One region of the Nitratireductor sp. CH_MIT9313-5 genome, then DNA from elsewhere that is predicted to be linked to it. Evidence: riboswitches for the same ligand, from Rfam matches in the RefSeq annotation. Region 1 holds a riboswitch; the other holds the start of a gene.
The links. Region 1 has a riboswitch for S-adenosylmethionine ahead of metX (homoserine O-acetyltransferase MetX). Riboswitches for the same ligand answer to the same signal wherever they lie in the genome.
Positions count from the first base shown of each region.

Region 1 (9,547 bases):
TGGTGCTTTCCGACATCCGCATGCCGGCCATGGACGGCATCGAGATGGCGCGTGAAGCGGCAAGCACCTTTCCTGACCTGCGGCTTTTGCTCATGACCGGCTTTGCCGATCAGCGCGAACGCGCGGCAGAACTCGATGGCACCGCCAAGGGCGTCGTCAACAAGCCCTTCACGCTCGCGGAAATCCGCGACCGCGTCGGCGAGGCGCTCGCAGCCTAGTCCTTCTTCGGATGTGCAACGACGTGGCGGCCGAAATCCGGCACGTCGATATCCTGACCCGCCTCGATGATCGAGCGGCGAATGGCGCGCGTGCGGGTGAACAGGTCGAACAGCTTGTCGCCGTCGCCCCAACGGATCGCGCGCTGCAGTGCGGAAAGATCTTCCGAGAACCGTCCCAGCATTTCGAGGATCGCATCCCGATTGTGCAGGCACACATCCCGCCACATGGTGGGATCGGACGCGGCAAGGCGGGTAAAGTCACGAAAGCCGGAAGCGGAATATTTGATGACTTCCGATTTCGTCACCGTCTCCAGATCATCGGCCGTACCAACGATGTTGTAGGCAATGATGTGGGGCAGGTGAGACACGATAGCGAGCACCATGTCGTGATGCTCCGGGTCCATCACCTCCACGGTTGAACCGCACCGTTCCCAAAAACGGGTCAGGTTTGACACCGCTTCCTGGTCGGTCCCGGTGGGTGGAGTCAGAATGCACCAGCGTCCTTCAAAAAGTTCCGCAAAGCCTGCATCGGGGCCTGAATGCTCGGTGCCGGCGATCGGGTGGCCGGGAATGAAATGGACATGGTTGGGCAGTTCGGGCTGCATCTGGGAGATGACGGAGCCCTTGGTGGAGCCGACGTCTGTAACGATTGCGCCGGGCTTTAGTGTTCCCGCAATCGCCTTGGCGACGGTGCCGGATGCGCCGACGGGAACGCTGACGACGACAAGATCGGCACCTTCAACCGCCTGGGCGGCATCCTGAAAATAGGCATCACCCAGTTCGAGCGCTTCGGCGCGTTTCAGCGTCTCGGCGCTCCGGGTCGAGACGATGATCTCGGCCGCCAGATTTTCACGGCGAATGACTCGTGCGAGCGATGAACCGATCAGGCCAATGCCGATCAGCGCAACCTTCTCAAACATAGGTTCTGTCATGGCCTCAGCCATTCATGAACTCCGTAAGGGCGGCGACGACGCCGCGATTTGCTTCTTCGGTCCCGACACTCATGCGCAAGGCGTTGGGGAAGCCGTAGGCGGTGACGCGACGCAGGACGAAGCCACGCGAGACGAGATGCTCGTCGGCCTCTGCCGCGCCCTTGCCTTTTGCATCGGGGAAGTGAATCAGCAGGAAATTGCCGACGCTGGGGGTCACTCTCAAGCCGATCCGCTCAAATTCCTTCGTCAGCCAGTTCAACCACTCGTCGTTGAACGCCACCGCCTTTGCCAGATGTTCGCGGTCGCGGATGGCCGCAGCACCTGCCGCGATCGCCATTGCGTTTACGTTGAACGGGCCACGCACGCGATTGATCGCGTCCACCACATGTGCCGGACCGTACATCCAGCCGATGCGCAGGGCGGCAAGCCCGTAGATCTTGGAGAAGGTCCGCGTCATGACGACGTTCTGGCAGGAGGAGACGAGCTCCACGCCTGCCTCATAGTCGTTGCGGTGCACATATTCCGCATAGGCTGCGTCGATCACCAGCAGAACATGGGGCGGCAGTCCGGCCTGCAAGCGGCGGACCTCGTCCACCGGGAGGTAGGTTCCGGTCGGATTGTTCGGGTTGGCGAGGAAGACGATCTTGGTGCGCTCGGTGACCGCGGCAAGGATTGCATCAACATCGGCGCGCGCATTCTTTTCCTTGACGACGACCGGAGTTGCGCCGTTGGCCAGCGTCTGAATGCGGTAGACGAGGAAGCCGTGCTCAGTGAAAACCGCCTCATCGCCTGCACTCAAATAGACATGAGCGAGCAGTCCCAGGAGTTCGTCCGAACCGTTCGAGCAGAGAATATTGGCAGGGTTCAGCCCGTGGATTTCCGCGATCGCATCACGAAGCGCGTGGGCTGCGCCGTCGGGATAAAGCTCAAGATGGTTCGTAACCGCCTGCATGGCTTCTATGGCCTTGGGCGAAGGGCCAAGCGGTGTCTCGTTGGAAGACAGCTTGTAGACCTTTGCCACGCCTTCGGCCGTTTCGCGGCCGGGCACATAGGCAGAAATTTCCATCACGCCGGGTTTCGGCTGGGGGCGGTCGGAAGAGCTCATCGGAAGTTCCCACGGGTTGAAGCCGCCTCACTTAGCCCATCACCAGCGTTGACGCAAAGGGGCTTGAGGCTTAAAAGCAGCCCGATCTCGTGGTGATTTGGCCGGTCGGCTTGCAGCCACGTTAAACAAGTCGCTAAAAGGCCGTGCAGCGTTCCTGACCGGCTTTGCGATATTTGCATTGGCCGGTTTTTTTGTGCCCGCTGCCGTGAGGCGCATAGGGGCGAAGGAGCGTGGATATGGTGAAATCCCGGGTCGCGAAAGCGCGGGACGAGGCGAACAATCCCTCCAGCAAGGTGGTGCGGTTCGGACCAGACAAGCCGCTGCATCTTGCCGCCGGTATCACGCTGTCGCCGTTCCAAGTCGCCTATCAGACCTATGGCGAACTGAATGCGGACAAGAGCAACGCGATCCTGATCTGCCACGCTCTGACCGGCGACCAGCATGTTGCCAACCAGCATCCGGTTACCGGCAAGCCCGGCTGGTGGGAAGCGCTGGTTGGGCCGGGCAAGGTCATCGATACGGACCGCTTCTTCGTCATCTGCTCGAACGTGATTGGAAGCTGTCTTGGTTCTACCGGACCCGCTTCCCTCAACGAGGAGACCGGACAGGCTTATGGCCTCGGCCTGCCGGTCATCACCATCAAGGACATGGTGCGCGCGCAGGCCATGCTGGTTGAACATCTGGGCATCGAGCGACTGTTCTCCGTCGTCGGGGGGTCGATGGGAGGCATGCAGGTTCTGGAATGGGCGGCAAGCTATCCCGAGCGCGTAAACACTGCGGTGCCCATTGCCACGGGCGCGCGCCACACGGCGCAAAACATCGCCTTCCACGAAGTCGGGCGCCAGGCCGTCATGGCTGACCCGGACTGGCGCGGTGGCGCCTATCTGAAGGATGGACGCCATCCCGGAAAGGGGCTCGCTGTCGCGCGCATGGCCGCGCATATCACCTATCTGTCCGAGCCCGCGCTGCACCGCAAATTCGGCCGCAACCTGCAGGATCGCGACCAACCGACCTTCGGATTTGACGCCGATTTCCAGATCGAAAGCTATCTGCGGCACCAAGGCATCACCTTCGTCGATCGCTTCGATGCCAATTCCTATCTCTATCTGACGCGAGCGATGGACTATTTCGATCTGGCGAGCGAGCATGGTGGGATGCTGTCGAAAGCCTTCAAGGGCACCAGGACCCGCTTTTGCGTGGTCTCCTTCACTAGCGACTGGCTGTTTCCAACCGAAGAGAGCCGCATGGTGGTTCATGCACTCAACGCTGCCGGCGCTTCCGTTTCCTTCGTGGAGATCGAGACCGACCGCGGCCATGATGCCTTCCTTCTCGATGAGCCGGAATTTCATGCGGCGATTGATGGTTTCCTGAAAGCTGCGGCGCGCAATGCGGGGCTGATCTGATGAGTGTAAACAATGCACAGCGCGTGGACCTGCAGGTCATTGCCGATCTGATCGAACCCGGGTCGAAGGTTCTAGATGTCGGGTCGGGCGACGGATCGCTTCTCGAACTGCTGCAGGTGCAGAAGGGGGTGGACGGGCGCGGGGTCGAGCTGTCCCAGCGAGGCGTCAACGAATGCGTGGCGCGTGGGCTTTCTGTCATTCAGGGGGATGCGGACCGCGACCTTCGTTTCTATCCTGACAAGGGCTTCGACTATGTGGTGCTGTCGCAGACGCTGCAGGCCACGCACAATCCCAAGAAGGTGCTGGACGAGCTCTTGCGGATCGGCGACCGCGCCATCGTTTCCTTTCCTAATTTCGGGCATTGGCGCGTGCGGCTCTCGCTACTCATGAAGGGGCGAATGCCGGTGACGAAGGATCTGCCCTATTCCTGGTATGATACGCCGAACATCCATTTCTGCACGATCCGCGATTTCGTGGAACTTTCGGACGAACTCGGAGCAACCGTCGAAAGCGCCACGGCACTTGATGCGACTGGCCAGAAGATTGGCCTCTCCATGCCCTGGTGGTTCTGGAACTTCTTCGGTCAGCAGGCGGTGTTTCTTCTGAAGCGCTGAAGATCACCTGCAGGTTCTTTCCGGTTGCCTTTCTTAACCAATAGGTTGGTAGGGAGGGCCGGGATTTGAACGGGGTGGTTTCATGAAGAAGTTGAGTTTGGCGGTTTCTGTGTCCTTCCTTTCGGCCTTGCCTCTGCAGGCAGCAGAACTGGAGGCTGTTGGCAATCCGGACCTGATCGTGCCAGAGCGTATCCGTCTGCTTGGCGGCGTGGGTTATGCGTCACTGAGCGCGGAAGAGTTCGTCTATGACGATGCCGGCAATCGCATCAGCCAACTTTTCTGGGAGTCCGACGTTCCGGTCGTGACTGCGGCAGCGGAAATCGACCTTGGCAACAATTGGGGCATCATTTCCCATGTAACAATCGGCCTCAACGGCGACAGTCATATGGTCGACTATGACTGGCTGGATGCCGCACCCAGCTTCGCTTTTGAAGACTGGTCGGATCGCTCTGAGCATCCGAATACTGATCTGGAGCACTATTTCACCGGTGATATTGCGCTTGGCCGCAACTTCTCGCTGGTGACCTCAAGCGTCAATCTGCACGCCGGTTTCAAATATACGGATGTGAGATGGGCTTCCTATGGCGGCTCTTATGTCTATAGCGAGAATGGCGGATACCGGAACGAGACCGGCACCGAGCCTGAAGGCCAGCGCGCCATCTCCTATCGACAGAAGCTTCCCGGTGTCTTTATCGGCGCACGTGCGCAAACCCGCATAAGCGACCTCACCCTGATCGCGCAGGCGCGTGGGGGTGTGACGATCAACGCACAGGACCACGACTGGCACTGGCAGACCAACACCCGTTTCGATGACGAGTTCAACGCCCTGCCATTCATCAGCCTCTCAGGACGGGCAGAATATGCCGTGGCTCCGATGACAAGCATCTTCCTGGCCGCGGCCTATGACCGCTATTTCCACGGTGTTGGAGATGTCGTGCTCAGCAAAATCGATGACGGCATGGTCACCGACAGCGATGCCGACGGTGCCGGTGCGCAGCTTGAGGCGGTTACGATCTCCAGCGGGCTGAGCCTGCGCTTCTGATGCGCTTGAAGAACGAGGGCCGGGCCATCTCCTCGGCTCCTTCCATCAGGCTTTTGAAGATTTCTTCGGCAGGTGCCTCCCTCGCCAAGGCCACCGCCTGACCGGCCCAAAGTGGCGAGAAGTCCCCGGAATCGCGTTCTTCCGCTGCGTTGCGCAGCGGAGTCAGGGCGGCAGTCGCGCGCGGGAAGGCGGGGGCGTCTGCCGCGATGGGGCCGAGCTCCATGATTGCCCTGTTGATGATGCTTCTGGCGGGGCGACCGGTGAAGATGTTGGTCAGTACCGTCTGGTCGTCCTTTGCTTCTGCCAAAGCACGGCGGTGAAATTTCGAGGTCAAGGCTTCCGGCGAGCGCAGGAAGGCAGTGCCGATCTGGACCGCAGATGCGCCGAGCTGGAATGCTGCGGCTATCGCCCTGCCGTCGCCAATGCCACCTGCTGCGATAACGGGCAAGGTAACCGCATCCGCCACCTGCGGCACGAGCGCCATGGTGGTTGGCTGTGCTGCAAGCGAGCTTTCCATAAAGATACCACGGTGGCCACCGGCCTCCACGCCTTGAGCGATGACCGCGTCGCAGCCACGCGCTTCGAGCTCGCGCGCCTCTGTGACGGTGGTCGCTGTCGCAATGACCTTCGCGCCTGTGACGAAGACTCGCTCCAGCAAATCGGCATCGGGCAGACCGAAATGAAAGCTCACCACCTCCGGTTTCAGCTCCTCGACCAATGCGCAGGCTTCCTCATTGAACGGATTGCGGCCTGCGCCGGAAATCTCTTCAGGCGGCTGTACATCGAGCTCCTTGTAATAAGGCGCCAGTCGCTCCAGCCACAGGCTTTCGCGGCTCTTGTCCGCATCCGGTTCGCAGTGGCAGAAGAAGTTGAGATTGAGCGGCCCGGCGACTGCCGTCCGGATGGTCAGGACCTCCTTCCGGATCTGGTCGGGCTTCAGCATCGCGCAGGGGAGCGCGCCGAGGCCACCTGCTTTCATCACCGCAATGGCAAGTGCGCTGCCACCGGAGCCTGCCATCGGGGCAAGCAGCAGGGGCTTGCTGATACCAAGCATTTTCGTGATGCGCTCGTCATGCCACATAGCTATTCCTCGACAGGCTCGCGTTTCGCCCCGGCCATGGTTGCACCCTGCGGTGAGAGCACCGGCACCAGAACCTTGCGCTTCTGGCGTCTGGTGACCCTGATGCCCTGGTAGAGGCGCTTTTCAGCTTCCACCACGAGTACGCCTGCGAACAAGGGCCAGAACCGCCGTCCCGCCTGCTCCATCCACCGGTGCAGGCGCATGATCCAGCGCTTTTCGGAAGGTGGGAAATGCAGGGCATCGGCCCATTTGGTCGGCGTGAAATTCGCTTCGCGCAGGATCGTGGTGAGCTGTGCGCGCGAATAAGGCCGGCCCGTGCCGAAGGGCGTATGTTCAAAGCGCGCCCACATGCCGCGTCGGTTCGGCACGACAAGGATCAGCTTTCCGCCAGGGGCAAGCACCCGCCAGATCTCGCTCAGTGCCTGGCCCGGATTCTCCATGTGCTCCAGCGTGTGCACCAGCAGCATGCGATCTATTGAGGAATCGCTCAAAGGCAATTCCTCCTCGAAGACCAGTGCCGTGGCGGAGGGAGCTTGTGCCGGCCAGCGAACCGCACCTTGACGGGCGGGCATGAAGGCAAAGCAACGCTCCGCATCCGGCGCGAAACGCTCCAGCCAAGGCAGAGCATAGCCAAGCCCCACCAGCCGTTCATCGGGAAGACGCGACCAAAGGCTTGTCAGCGCCATCGCGATGGAACGCTCGGTAAGCCTTCCCAGAACGGAGGAATAAAATGCCTTGAGATCAACGATATCAGAATTCATGGCGGTGACGGTATGTTCACCCTCGTTCGGGCGCAAGAATTACCTGCCGGAGATGACAAGCAGGCGAGCCCGCTCTATCGTGCGCGGCGACCAGATGGAGGGGATGATGACGCTTCAGATCGAACAGTTCATGTGCCGGAGTGATAATTTCGGCATTCTGTTGCGCGACAGCGAGACGGGAACCGTTGCACTGGTCGACGCGCCAGAGGAAACGGCCATTCTGGAGATGATTGGTCGTACTGGCTGGCGGCCGAGTTTTATCCTCACGACCCATCATCATCCCGACCATGTGGAGGCCAATCTGGCGCTCAAGGAGCGGTTCGGGCTCAAGATCATCGGTCCTGCCGCAGAAGCTGATCGCATACCCGGTATTGACCAGAAGGTAGGTGAGGGTGATGTCGTGGAGATCGGCGCAGCCAGGGCGCGTGTGATCGAGACGCCCGGCCACACGGCAGGGCATGTCTCCTATCATTTTGCCGGAGCGAATGTCGTCTTCACAGCCGACACACTATTTGCACTTGGATGCGGGCGGCTTTTCGAGTGCAAGCCACCGGTCATGCTGGAAACGTTGAAGAAGCTGGCGGCGTTGCCACTGGAAACGCAAGTCTATTGCGGACACGAATATACGCAGGCGAATGCCCGCTTCGCGCTGACGGTCGATCCATCAAATTCGGCCCTCAAGGAGCGTGCCGACAAGATCAAAAGATTGCGCGCGGAAGGCAAACCAACGCTTCCCACCACGATTGCCGAAGAGCTTGCCACGAACCCCTTCATGCGCTGGCATGACCCGGTCATCCGGCGCAATCTGGGTATGGAGCAGGCGAGTGATGCGGAAGTCTTCGCGGAGATCCGCAAGCGCAAGGATCTCGCCTGAAACTACTCCGCCGGTGCAGCGGATCGCTGGCGCAGGATCATGTTCTTGGCCGCCAGTGCAGCGCCTCCGGTAATCAGGAGACAGGCCGCAACGATGTTGGCGGTCGCTTCGGCCTGACCGGCAAGGATCAGCACGATGGTGGAAAGTAGAGGTGCTGCATAGCTGGCGGCGCCCAGCACCTGGATGTTCCCGTGCTTCACGCCGAAATCCCAGGCGTAGAAGGCTGCTCCGACAGGCAGCAGACCGAGACCGGCCACGGCCAGCCATTCCTGCAGCGTGGCGGGCCAAATGGTGGTTTCAAGTGCCAGGTGACAGAGCGCCGAAAGTGCTGCAGTTGCCGCGCAGTACCATGTCACTATGCTGGTCGGCACCGCCTGAAAGCGACGCGACAACAGCGAATATCCGGACCAGAAGAGCGCGCAGGCTCCGGCTGCGGCATAGCCGAGGGCGAATTCGGAATTATAGGTGAAGCCGCCCCCTTTCGTGATGATGAGGAAGGTTCCCGCCAGGCCCATCAATGCACCAGCGATGTGGTGCCAGCCCAGGCGCTCACCAGGCATCAGGGCGGAGCCAAGCACGATGAGCAGCGGCCAGAGATAGGCGATTAAACTGGCTTCTACTGCCGGTGCGTTGCGCAGCGCGGTGAAATAGAAGAAGTGGTAGCCGAACAAGCCCGCAATGCCCACGATCCACGCGGTCACCGGCACGGGCTGTGCATTGTCGTTTGGCGTGAAGGGACGGGCCGCAAGACCAAGAAGGGCAGCAACGCTGAACGATAGCGCCGATAGCAGGAATGGCGGTACATTGCCCGAGGCTGCGGTGAACAGGGCCAGCAGCGCCCACATCACCACAGCGGAAAAGCCTATCAGTGTCGCCTTGATCATGTTGGTTGCCCTGCTGCCAAAGTCATGCAGCTTTTGCTCTCACCGGAGCTTATGCGCAATGGCACAGATCATCCCATTGGTACGGTGCATTACCGGGTGCGCCGCGCCTTTACATGCACGTTGCCGATCTTTGTTCCCACGATTGCTTCGGAGGGCGAGTAGAGGCTGGTGCCTTCGACCGGGTTGAATCCGATGCGAATGACCGCCTTGTCGCGCAGAAACTTGATTGAGGAATGGTTCGGGCGATGTCCGGAAAGCGGCACGAATTTCCCCCGGCAGGTGACGGCAGCCTGTTTGAAATGTTCGCTGCGTGGGGCAGGGGACAGTTTGAGATCAATCCGCATTTCGCCGTCATAGACTTTCAGGGTCTGACGACAGACAGAGGCCGCATCGCTCGTGTTGATCAGGCTGGCGGAAATCGGGTCAGTCACGCCTGAGAGGTGGCTCTTTTTCAGCGGTACCTTGTCCTTGCGCTTCTTCAGTTCCGGGACGTTCGTTGTTTTGCTCACCTTTTCGCCGCTGAAGGCAATGGTCGTGCGCTTTCTCTTCTTGCCGCTTTCATATTTCAGGTCGTAGCTGGAAGGGCGCACTTCACCGCCTGCAAAGCGCCCATTGATGCTTATCGTGCCGTTG
Region 1 is NZ_JAYMER010000010.1:503,991-513,537, forward strand. It holds gene WA367_RS03690 (response regulator) at 1-218, shown strand, start outside; gene WA367_RS03695 (prephenate/arogenate dehydrogenase family protein) at 215-1,150, opposite strand; gene hisC (histidinol-phosphate transaminase) at 1,155-2,255, opposite strand; SAM riboswitch at 2,335-2,412, shown strand; gene metX (homoserine O-acetyltransferase MetX) at 2,492-3,658, shown strand; gene metW (methionine biosynthesis protein MetW) at 3,658-4,272, shown strand; gene WA367_RS03715 (omptin family outer membrane protease) at 4,355-5,314, shown strand; gene WA367_RS03720 (NAD(P)H-dependent flavin oxidoreductase) at 5,280-6,395, opposite strand; gene WA367_RS03725 (methyltransferase domain-containing protein) at 6,398-7,156, opposite strand; gene gloB (hydroxyacylglutathione hydrolase) at 7,263-8,030, shown strand; gene yddG (aromatic amino acid exporter YddG) at 8,033-8,914, opposite strand; gene WA367_RS03740 (DUF3108 domain-containing protein) at 9,004-9,547, opposite strand, start outside.

Region 2 (9,547 bases), on a different contig from region 1:
CCAGAAGTGCTGCCAAGCGCGTGCCGATGGAGACGGTGCAGTCCTCATGGAACGCGCCATGATTGCGGAACGAGGTCAGGTAAAGCTTGAGCGACTTGCTTTCCACAAGCCACGCCCCGGGCACATAGTCGATGACCAGATGAGCGAAATCCGGCTGGCCGGTCATTGGGCAAAGCGAGGTGAATTCCGGGGCCGTGAACCTAACCGCATAGCGAACGTTCGCTTGCGGGTTGGGGACTCGCTCGAGAATGGCTTTTTCCGGATCGTCGGGGATGTCAGTTTTCTGCCCCAACTGCGTGAGGCCGGTATAGATGTCGTCTTTTGACAAGTTCTGGTGCCTTCATATGAGGCCACCGATCAGCCAACGTGCAGAATGCACGACATTGATCCTATAGTCCTTGTTTTGACCGGGTAGGCTGCGACCGGGGCTGTTAAACCTGCGGGCCGTGTATAATGAGATGGCCTTCAGGTAAAGGTGCCGCTAGGCAAGGCCCGGACGAAAGTCCTTCAAATATTCAGGAATTTGGAGCGGGTGAAGGGAATCGAACCCTCGTCGTCAGCTTGGGAAGCTGCTGCTCTACCATTGAGCTACACCCGCCTGAAGGCTCATGATTTGTCGTAGAGGTGGGCTTTCTGTCAAGCGGCAATTCATTTGGCCGCGGCTGCTTCTTGACGAAGCGCGCATGAGACATCAACTGTGCGCTCGACATCAAGACGAAGGGCCCTGTTCAAGTGCAATCGCTGAAGACACTTCTGGAATCCCGCAAGTTCGAAACCGCAATCACCGCGCTGATCATCGTGAATGCGATCACGCTCGGGCTTGAAACATCGCAGCGGGCCATGGAAGCGTTCGGGCCGCTCCTGATGGTGATCGACAAGGTCATTCTCGCCATCTTCGTCGCCGAACTAGCCGCAAAAATTTTTGTCTACCGCGGTCGCTTCTTCAACGATCCCTGGCGTATTTTTGATCTGTTCGTGGTGGGGATTGCGCTTGTGCCTGCCACGGCGAATTTCTCGGTCCTGCGTGCGCTGCGCATCCTGCGCGTGCTTCGTCTCGTGAGCATGGTGCCCTCGCTCAAGCGCGTGGTCGGCGGGCTCGTGGCGGCACTTCCCGGCATGGGTTCGATCATGCTGCTTCTGTCGCTGGTCTATTACGTCTTTGCGGTAATGGCGACAAAGATGTTCGGGCCATCCTTTCCCGATTGGTTCGGCACGATCGGACGCTCCGGCTATTCGCTGTTCCAGATCATGACTTTGGAGAGCTGGTCCATGGGGATCGTGCGCCCGGTGATGGAGGTCTTTCCCTGGGCGTGGCTGTTCTTCATTCCCTTCATTGTCTGCACCACCTTCACGGTGCTCAATCTCTTCATCGGTATCATCGTATCGGCGATGCAGGAGGAGCATGATGCAGCGGCCACGGCGGAGCGCTCGGCTCTGCAGCATGAGCAGGAGCTGATCCTGACGGAGATCAGGGCTCTGCGGGAAGAGGTGAAGGCGCTGCGCGTGGAGGAGCGGAGCTAGCCTGCGGTGAAGTGCTTGGAGAGCTTCAGCGCCTGACCCTGATAGTTCGATTTGAGGTCCGCGCCGTAAAGCGCATCCGGCTTGGCCGCCATCTTCTCGTAGACGAGGCGACCGACAATCTGTCCGTGATCGAGAATGAACGGCACTTCGTGGCTGCGCACTTCCAGAACCGCGCGGCTGCCTGTTCCACCGGCTGCGGTATGCCCGAAGCCGGGATCGAAGAAACCGGCATAATGCACACGGAATTCGCCCACCAGCGGGTCGAAAGGCGTCATCTCGGCGGCATAGGCCGGTGGCACATGCACCGCTTCGCGGGAGACGAGGATGTAGAACTCGTCCGGATCCAGCACCAGTTCCGCCGCGCCGTGATTGTAAAGCGGCTCCCAGAAATCCGAGACCTTGAAGGCACCCTTGCGGTCCACATCGACCAAGCCCGTATGATGCTTTGCACGGTAGCCGACGAGGCCGTTTTCGCCACCGGCAAGATCGATCGAAAGCGCGATGCCGCCATTGGAAATGTTCGGCTCGTCGGAGGCCACAAGCGTCTGCGCTTCGTGAAGAACCGAAAGCGCGGTCTCGTCCAGCAGCGAATGGCCGCGCCGGAAGCGGATCTGGGAAAGGCGGGAGCCTGCGCGCGCAAGAATGGGAAAGGTGCGCGGGCTGACCTCAAGATAAAGCGGACCATTATAGCCCGCCGCGATCTTGTCGAATTCGACGCCATTGTCCGTGAGAACGCGCGTGAAAATGTCGAGGCGCCCCGTGGAGCTTTTCGGATTGGCTGACGCCGAAACATCGGCCGGCAGCGCCAGCGTCTCCATCAACGGAACGATATAGACGCAGCCCGTTTCCAGTACCGCTCCTTCAGCCAGCGAGAATTCGTGGAGCGTCAGCCGATCAAGCTTTTCGGAAACTAGCGATCCGGGCCCTGGCAGGAAGCTCGCGCGCACCCGGTAGGCGGTTTCGCCCAGCCGCAGATCGAGGCTTGCAGGCTGGATCTGGTCGGGATCGAGAGGCCGGGCGGATGCCAGACGGCCCGCATCAAACAAGCCGGAAATCTCTCGGTCGGGCAGGATGCCGGTAACGCTCAAGCCAGGTCCCCTCGGGTCAATACTGACCGGAGACGTTTACCGAGACGGGCGATTGACGCAAGACGCTGGGGCCTCTAAAGACACCTTATCCCGTGGTGATTTGGCCGGTCGGCTTGCAGCCACGTAAAAGAAGTCGCTAAAAGGCCGCGCCCGATGACTTTCAAACCGGCGTGCGCCTTCGCAGCCGGTTTTTGTATGGGCAGAAAAGATGACGAACGATTTCTCCAATGAATGGAAGCCGCAGACCGCACTGGTTCATGGTGGCACGCAGCGCTCGCAGTTCGGCGAGACGTCGGAAGCACTCTATCTGACGCAGGGCTTCATCTATGAAAGCGCGGAAGCCGCCGAGGCACGCTTCAAGGGAGAAGAGCCGGGCTTCATCTACTCGCGCTACGCCAATCCCACTGTGGACATGTTCGAAAAGCGTATGTGCGCGCTGGAAGGCGCGGAAGATGCCCGCTCAATGGCCTCCGGAATGGCGGCCGTTTCGGCAGCGCTTCTGTGTTCGCTCAAGGCCGGTGATCATGTCGTTTCCGCCCGTGCACTGTTCGGCTCCTGCCGTTGGGTGGTGGAGACGCTGATGCCGCGTTACGGCATTGAGATCACACTGGTAGACGGCAAGGACATGAAGGCCTGGGAAGAGGCCGTTCGTCCCAACACGAAGCTCTTCTTCCTGGAAAGCCCGACAAACCCGACGCTTGAAGTTTGCGACATTGCAGCCATCGCCAAGCTGGCCGAGAGCGCCGGCGCGCGTCTGGTGGTCGACAATGTCTTCGCCACACCGCTCCAACAGAAGCCGCTTGAACTTGGTGCGCATGTCGTCGTCTATTCCGCTACCAAGCATATTGACGGGCAGGGGCGCTGTCTGGGCGGCATCGTGCTGTCCGACAAGGAATGGATCGACGAGAACCTGCATGACTATTTCCGTCATACCGGCCCCAGCCTCTCGCCCTTCAACGCCTGGACGCTGCTCAAGGGTCTCGAGACGCTGCCGCTGCGTGTGCGGCAACAGACGGAGACCGCCGGCAAGGTTGCCGATTTTCTCGCAGAGCATGAGAAGGTTTCGCGCGTGGTCTATCCGGGCCGTAAGGACCACCCGCAGGCCGATATCATTGCGCGACAGATGAAAGGCGGCTCCACTCTTGTCTGCTTCGATCTGAAGGGTGGCAAGGAAGCTGCATTCGCCTTCGAGAATGCTCTGTCGATCATCGCGATTTCCAACAATCTTGGTGATGCGAAGAGCCTGGTCACTCATCCCGCCACGACCACGCACAAGAACCTGTCCACCGAAGCCCAGGCCGAGGCCGGTATCGGCGCAGGCACGCTGAGACTTTCCATGGGGCTGGAAGACAGCGACGACCTGATCCGCGACATCACGCAGGCGCTGAACGCGGCTTGATCCTAGCGCAGTTCGCGCATGGCAAGGATGATGCGCGATACCGTGGTGTAGATGGTCATCGCCGCAAAGACATAGGCGATGGCCGCAAACCATTGCGGCATGAGACAGGCAAGGCTGAAGGCGATCAGCGTTTCGCCGGCTTCTGCCAGCCCTGTGGTGAAGAAGAAGCTTTTCTCACCACGCGCCTCACCACTCATCTTCCGCTTCTCCGCCATGATGGAGTAGGCGAGAAAACTCGCGCCATTCCCGTAAAAGGCAAAGAGCAGCACCGCACCCGGAACGGCATTGGATGCCGGGTTGTGCAGGATGAAGGCGAGTGGGATCGCGCCGTAGAAGACGAAGTCCAGAACGATATCGAGATAGCCGCCGAGGTCCGTCTTGCCATTGATGCGCGCCACCGCCCCATCCAGCCCATCGCCCAATCGGCTTAGAAGAATGAGCAGCAAAGCTGTGATAAACTGGCCGTAATAGATTGCGACGGCAGCGCCCATGCCGATGACAAAGGCGCTCCAGGTGATGGCATTGGCAGAAACGCGCGAGCGTGCAATCGTGCCTGCCGCAGCCTGCAGCAAAGGGTCCAGTCCGCGTCTGGCGATGCCGTCGATCATCTGTGATGCCTGAAGATTTGGAACATTCTCGATCTATAACCGATTGGCTGAGGACGAAGGGTCACAAAGGCGTCACCTTGCGTGAAGCGGCCGGTCTGCCCGCCTGAAGCCGATCTGAAGAGTGCGGCCTATGTATAAAGCCACCACGCGAGAGATAGAGGTGCGCGTGCGCCCCTTCTTTCTCCCAGAGCAATCCGACCCGGATGAGGGACGTTTCGTCTGGGCCTACCATATCTGCATAATCAACCACGGCGAGACGACGGTGCAACTCCTTGCCCGCTACTGGCACATCACGGACGGGCTGGGGCGTGTACAGGAAGTGGAAGGTGAGGGCGTTGTCGGTGAAAAGCCGGTGTTGAAACCCGGCGAATCCTACGAATATACCTCAGGCTGCCCGCTAAACGCGGATTCCGGCATCATGGTCGGACGCTATACGATGCGGGAGGCAGGCGGGGACTTCTTCGAAGTCGACATTCCTGCCTTCTCGCTCGATATTCCCGGCAGCGAGGCGCAGCTGAACTAAGCGCTACTCGTCAAAGTCCTTCGCATCGAAGCTGTAGGACTTGGAGCAGAATTCGCAATTGACGTGGATCTCGCCATCCTCCGTGCTCTGCTCGATCTCTTCGGCCGTAAACCCGTCGAGAATGCCGCGGATTTTCTCCCGCGAACAGGAGCAGTCATCAATCACATCCGTGCCGTCATAGGCACGCACGCCCTGTTCGTGGAACAGACGGTAAAGCAGACGCTCCACACCAACACTGGGATCGACAAGCTCGCCGGGTTCGATGGTACCGGCAAGAGCAAGCGCTTCCTGCCAGGCATTGTCGTCGGGCTGTCCGTCGCCGGTATTTTCTTCATCCCCGTCGCCGCCGGAAATGTCGCTCATGCGGCTCCGTTCGGGAGAAGTTGGCGTGAATTGCAGGAGAAGCCCGCCCGCACGCCAGTGCTGCTGCCCGCCTTCACCGGGCATGACAATACGCGCGACGCCCATCTTCACCTCGGTCGGGATCTGTTCCGACTGGCGGAAATAGGTGCGTGCAACGGATTCAAGGTCCGAGCCGTCAAGCTGTACGATGCCCTGGTAGCGCTGCATATGCGCGCCCTGGTCCACGGTCAGCGCAAGGATGCCGACGCCCAGAAGCCGCTCTGGTGTTGTCTCACCCTTTTCTTCAGCTTCTTTCAGCCGCTCTTCGTCGAAGCGGGCATAGGCGCGGACGGAGCCCGGTGTCGTATAATCGGCGACGAGCATGTCCACCGGGCCATCGGTGCGGGTTTGGACGATGAACTTGCCGGAAAACTTGAGCGAGCTACCCAGCAGAACCGTCAGCACGATTACTTCGGCAAGAAGACGTCCAACGGGCTCGGGATATTCATGGCGCGACAGGATCTGGTCGAGCATCGGCCCGATCTGCACGGCGCGGCCGCGCACATCCAGCGTCTCGACATCGAATGGCACCACATGGTCGTCTCCGGCAAATCCGAATTGCCCGAGCTTGAGGTCGTTCTGGTTCACGGTCGCAAGCCTTTTGTCTTTAACTCAATGCGCGAGACGGTCGGGCTCATGCCTGGGGCTCAGCCCGCCTGCAGGCACCATGCCAGAACCGCCTTTTGCGCATGCAGCCGGTTTTCCGCCTCGTCGAACACCACCGAATGCGGGCCGTCAATCACCTCATCGGTCACTTCCTCCCCACGATGTGCAGGCAGGCAGTGCATGAAGAGTGCGTCATCGGCCGCCTTGGCCATGAGCGCCTCATTCACCTGATAGGGCATGAAGACATTATGTCCGCGGGCGCGGTGTTCCTGGTTCATGGACACCCAGGTATCCGTCACCACGCAATCCGCTCCGCTGACCGCATCCTCGGCAGAATGCATCAACTCGACGCGACCGCCGCTTTCACGCGCCCAATCTATATAGCGATTGTCAGGCTCGCTTCCAGAGGGGGTGGCGATGTTGAGGCGGAAGCCAAAACGGGCCGAAGCCTCCACCAGCGAGTGGAGGACATTGTTGCCGTCACCAGTCCAGGCAAACAGCCGATCCTTCACATTGCCGCGGTGCTCTTCATAGGTCAGGACATCCGCCATGATCTGGCAGGGATGCGTATCGTCTGTAAGGCCATTGATGACCGGGACCGTCGCATTCTCCGCAAGTTCCAGCAGGCGGTCATGCTCGGTCGTGCGGATCATGATGGCATCCACATAGCGCGAGAGAACCTTGGCCGTATCGGCAATCGTCTCGGAACGGCCAAGCTGCATCTCCGTGCCAGTCAGCATCAGCGTTTCGCCGCCAAGCTGGCGCATGCCCACATCAAACGAGACGCGGGTGCGCGTGGAGGGTTTGTCGAAGATCATTGCCAGAACCTTGCCGCTGAGCGGCTTGTCTGCATTGCCTGCCTTCAGCGCGTCCTTGCGTGTGCGTGCATCATCAATGATGCCGCGCAAATCTTGGGCCGAAACGGCGGACAGATCGAGGAAGTGCCGCGGATTTGTCATGGCCGTTAGTCTCCCTGGCTGGAATTTTCGGAGAGGGTCTGGAAGGCAGTTTCCATCCGCGCAACCGCATCATCAATCTCCTCGTCGGAGATAGTAAGCGGCGGCAGAAGGCGAAGAACATTCTCGCCTGCAGGCACTGCAAGCAGCTTCTCATCACGCATTGCACCCAGAACCTGGAGATTGGGCAGCTTGCACTTGAAGCCGAGCATGAGGCCATTGCCGCGCACCTCTTCCACGACCTGCGGATAGGTATCGGCGAGTGCGGCCAGCTTCTGTTTCAAAAGCAGGCCCTTCTGCGAGACCTTGTCCAGAAAGCCGTCTTCAAGAACAATGTCGAGAACGGCATTGCCGACGGCCATGGCGAGCGGATTGCCGCCGAAAGTTGTGCCGTGTACACCGGGCACCATGCCGCTGGCGGCATCTTCCGTGGCCAGGCATACGCCCATGGGGAAGCCGCCGCCAATGCCCTTGGCGACCGCAACTACGTCCGGCGTGATGCCAGCCCATTCATGCGCAAAAAGGCGCCCCGTACGGCCGATGCCGGACTGCACCTCGTCGAGCAGCAAAAGGATGCCGTGCTTGTCGCAGAGCTCACGCAATCCGCGCAGTGTCTCGTTGGGCAGCACGCGAATGCCGCCTTCACCCTGGATAGGCTCAACCAGAATGGCGGCCGTTTCCGGTGTTATGGCCGCCTCTGTTGCTTTCAGGTCGCCAAACGGCACCTGATCGAAGCCTTCGACCTTGGGGCCGAAGCCCTCAATGTATTTCTTCTGTCCGCCGGCCGCGATCGTTGCCAGCGTGCGCCCGTGGAAAGCGCCTTCAAAAGTGAGAATGCGAAAGCGGTTCTCGTCACCTTTGGCATGGTGATAGCGTCGCGCGGTCTTGATCGCACATTCCAGCGCCTCGGCACCCGAATTGGTGAAAAAGGCCTTGTCCGCAAAGCTTGCATCGCACAGGCGACGGCCCAGGCGGTCCTGTCCGGGAATCTCATAGAGGTTGGAGATGTGCCACAGGCGGCCTGCCTGACCGACAAGCGCCGCAACCATGTGCGGATGCGCGTGTCCCAGCGAGTTGACCGCAATGCCGGCTGCGAAGTCCAGGTAGCGCGTGCCGTCTTCCTGTATCAGCCACGATCCTTCACCGCGCTCAAATGAAAGCGGGATCCTTGCATAGGTATTGTAGAGCGCAGACTCGCTCATGCATGTGCTCCGGAACTGCCCCCGACCGGATGGACCATGCCCGCCGGTCTGATGAAACCAAAAAGCCGCCCCCGGGGGCGGCACATGGCTTTATATCCGTTTTTTGGGAAGCGAAGTCAACGCAACCGGTTGGGACGCGGTTAAGGCGGTAAGGGAAAATTAACCGTGACAAATATGACTCACTGATTCGGCAAGTTGGGGAAAAGATTCGCGAGGGCACTGCCGACTCTTGTCACGGAGTCAACCGGTACGGTAGTTTGCAGGAGTAACGACTACATATCGTGCGGCGGACCACCTTACCTGTATAGATCTGGTGTCCTCTCGGCTGACATGCCGAGTGGGAGCCTGGAGGGATTCCGTACGCCTGAAAAGGAGCGTGTCCCGATGAACTGGACAGACGAACGCGTCGAAATGCTGAAGAAGCTATGGGCTGAGGGGCTGAGCGCCAGCCAGATCGCAGCTCAGCTGGGCGGCGTGAGCCGGAACGCCGTCATCGGCAAGGTGCACCGCCTCAAGCTTTCCAGCCGTGGACGCGCCACCAGCAACAATGCCCGCCAGAAAAAGGCACCGGCAGCAGCCGCTTCCACAGCAAGCGCGAGCCGCAGCAGCCGTTCGACCACGCGGACCCAGAGCCGCACCGTGACCACCACGGTAGGTGCAACCGCGCTGCAGGTTGAATTCCAGGAAGATGCCATCGCCTATCAGGACACCCGTCCTGTCGAGGACGTGGTCATTCCGATGTCGCGTAAGCTGAAGCTCGTTCAGCTCAGTGAACGCACCTGCAAATGGCCCAATGGCGATCCGCTTTCCGAAGACTTCAACTTCTGCGGCAATGATACCGGCGAAAACGGTCCCTATTGCTGCTACCACTCCAAGCTGGCTTACCAGCCCGCTTCCGAACGCCGCCGCGCGCGCTGACAGTGGAAAGTACAGGCAGGCATGATGTGCCTGCCTCATGTGGGGCCGGTAGCGGCCCCGCCGGAGCAGAGTGGCTCCAAGGGCTGTGATGACGAGGTTCTCGTCCCGGCGAACAAGCTTGTCCTCGTGAAAAAAATGGCAGCCCGACGTGTCAGGCGGACTGGCCGTCGTCAGTCGGCGCCGTCACCTTGTGGCTGAGATCGACCTTCGGCCGCTCCGGTGCAAGCTGGGTGCCCGTGATGATGTGGTGCACGGTCTCGGCGATATTGGTGGCGTGGTCGCCGATGCGTTCGATGTTCTTGGCGCAGAACAGGAGATGCGTAC
Region 2 is NZ_JAYMER010000011.1:287,569-297,115, forward strand. It holds gene queF (preQ(1) synthase) at 1-328, opposite strand, end outside; tRNA gene WA367_RS05415 (tRNA-Gly) at 525-598, opposite strand; gene WA367_RS05420 (ion transporter) at 733-1,521, shown strand; gene WA367_RS05425 (2'-deoxycytidine 5'-triphosphate deaminase) at 1,518-2,609, opposite strand; SAM riboswitch at 2,692-2,769, shown strand; gene WA367_RS05430 (O-succinylhomoserine sulfhydrylase) at 2,818-4,008, shown strand; gene WA367_RS05435 (CDP-alcohol phosphatidyltransferase family protein) at 4,011-4,616, opposite strand; gene apaG (Co2+/Mg2+ efflux protein ApaG) at 4,747-5,139, shown strand; gene WA367_RS05445 (Hsp33 family molecular chaperone) at 5,143-6,129, opposite strand; gene argF (ornithine carbamoyltransferase) at 6,189-7,106, opposite strand; gene WA367_RS05455 (aspartate aminotransferase family protein) at 7,112-8,305, opposite strand; gene WA367_RS05460 (GcrA family cell cycle regulator) at 8,690-9,223, shown strand; gene phoU (phosphate signaling complex protein PhoU) at 9,375-9,547, opposite strand, start outside.
Region 2: linked by a shared signal. The riboswitch ahead of WA367_RS05430 (O-succinylhomoserine sulfhydrylase) and the one ahead of metX (homoserine O-acetyltransferase MetX) in region 1 are both predicted to bind S-adenosylmethionine.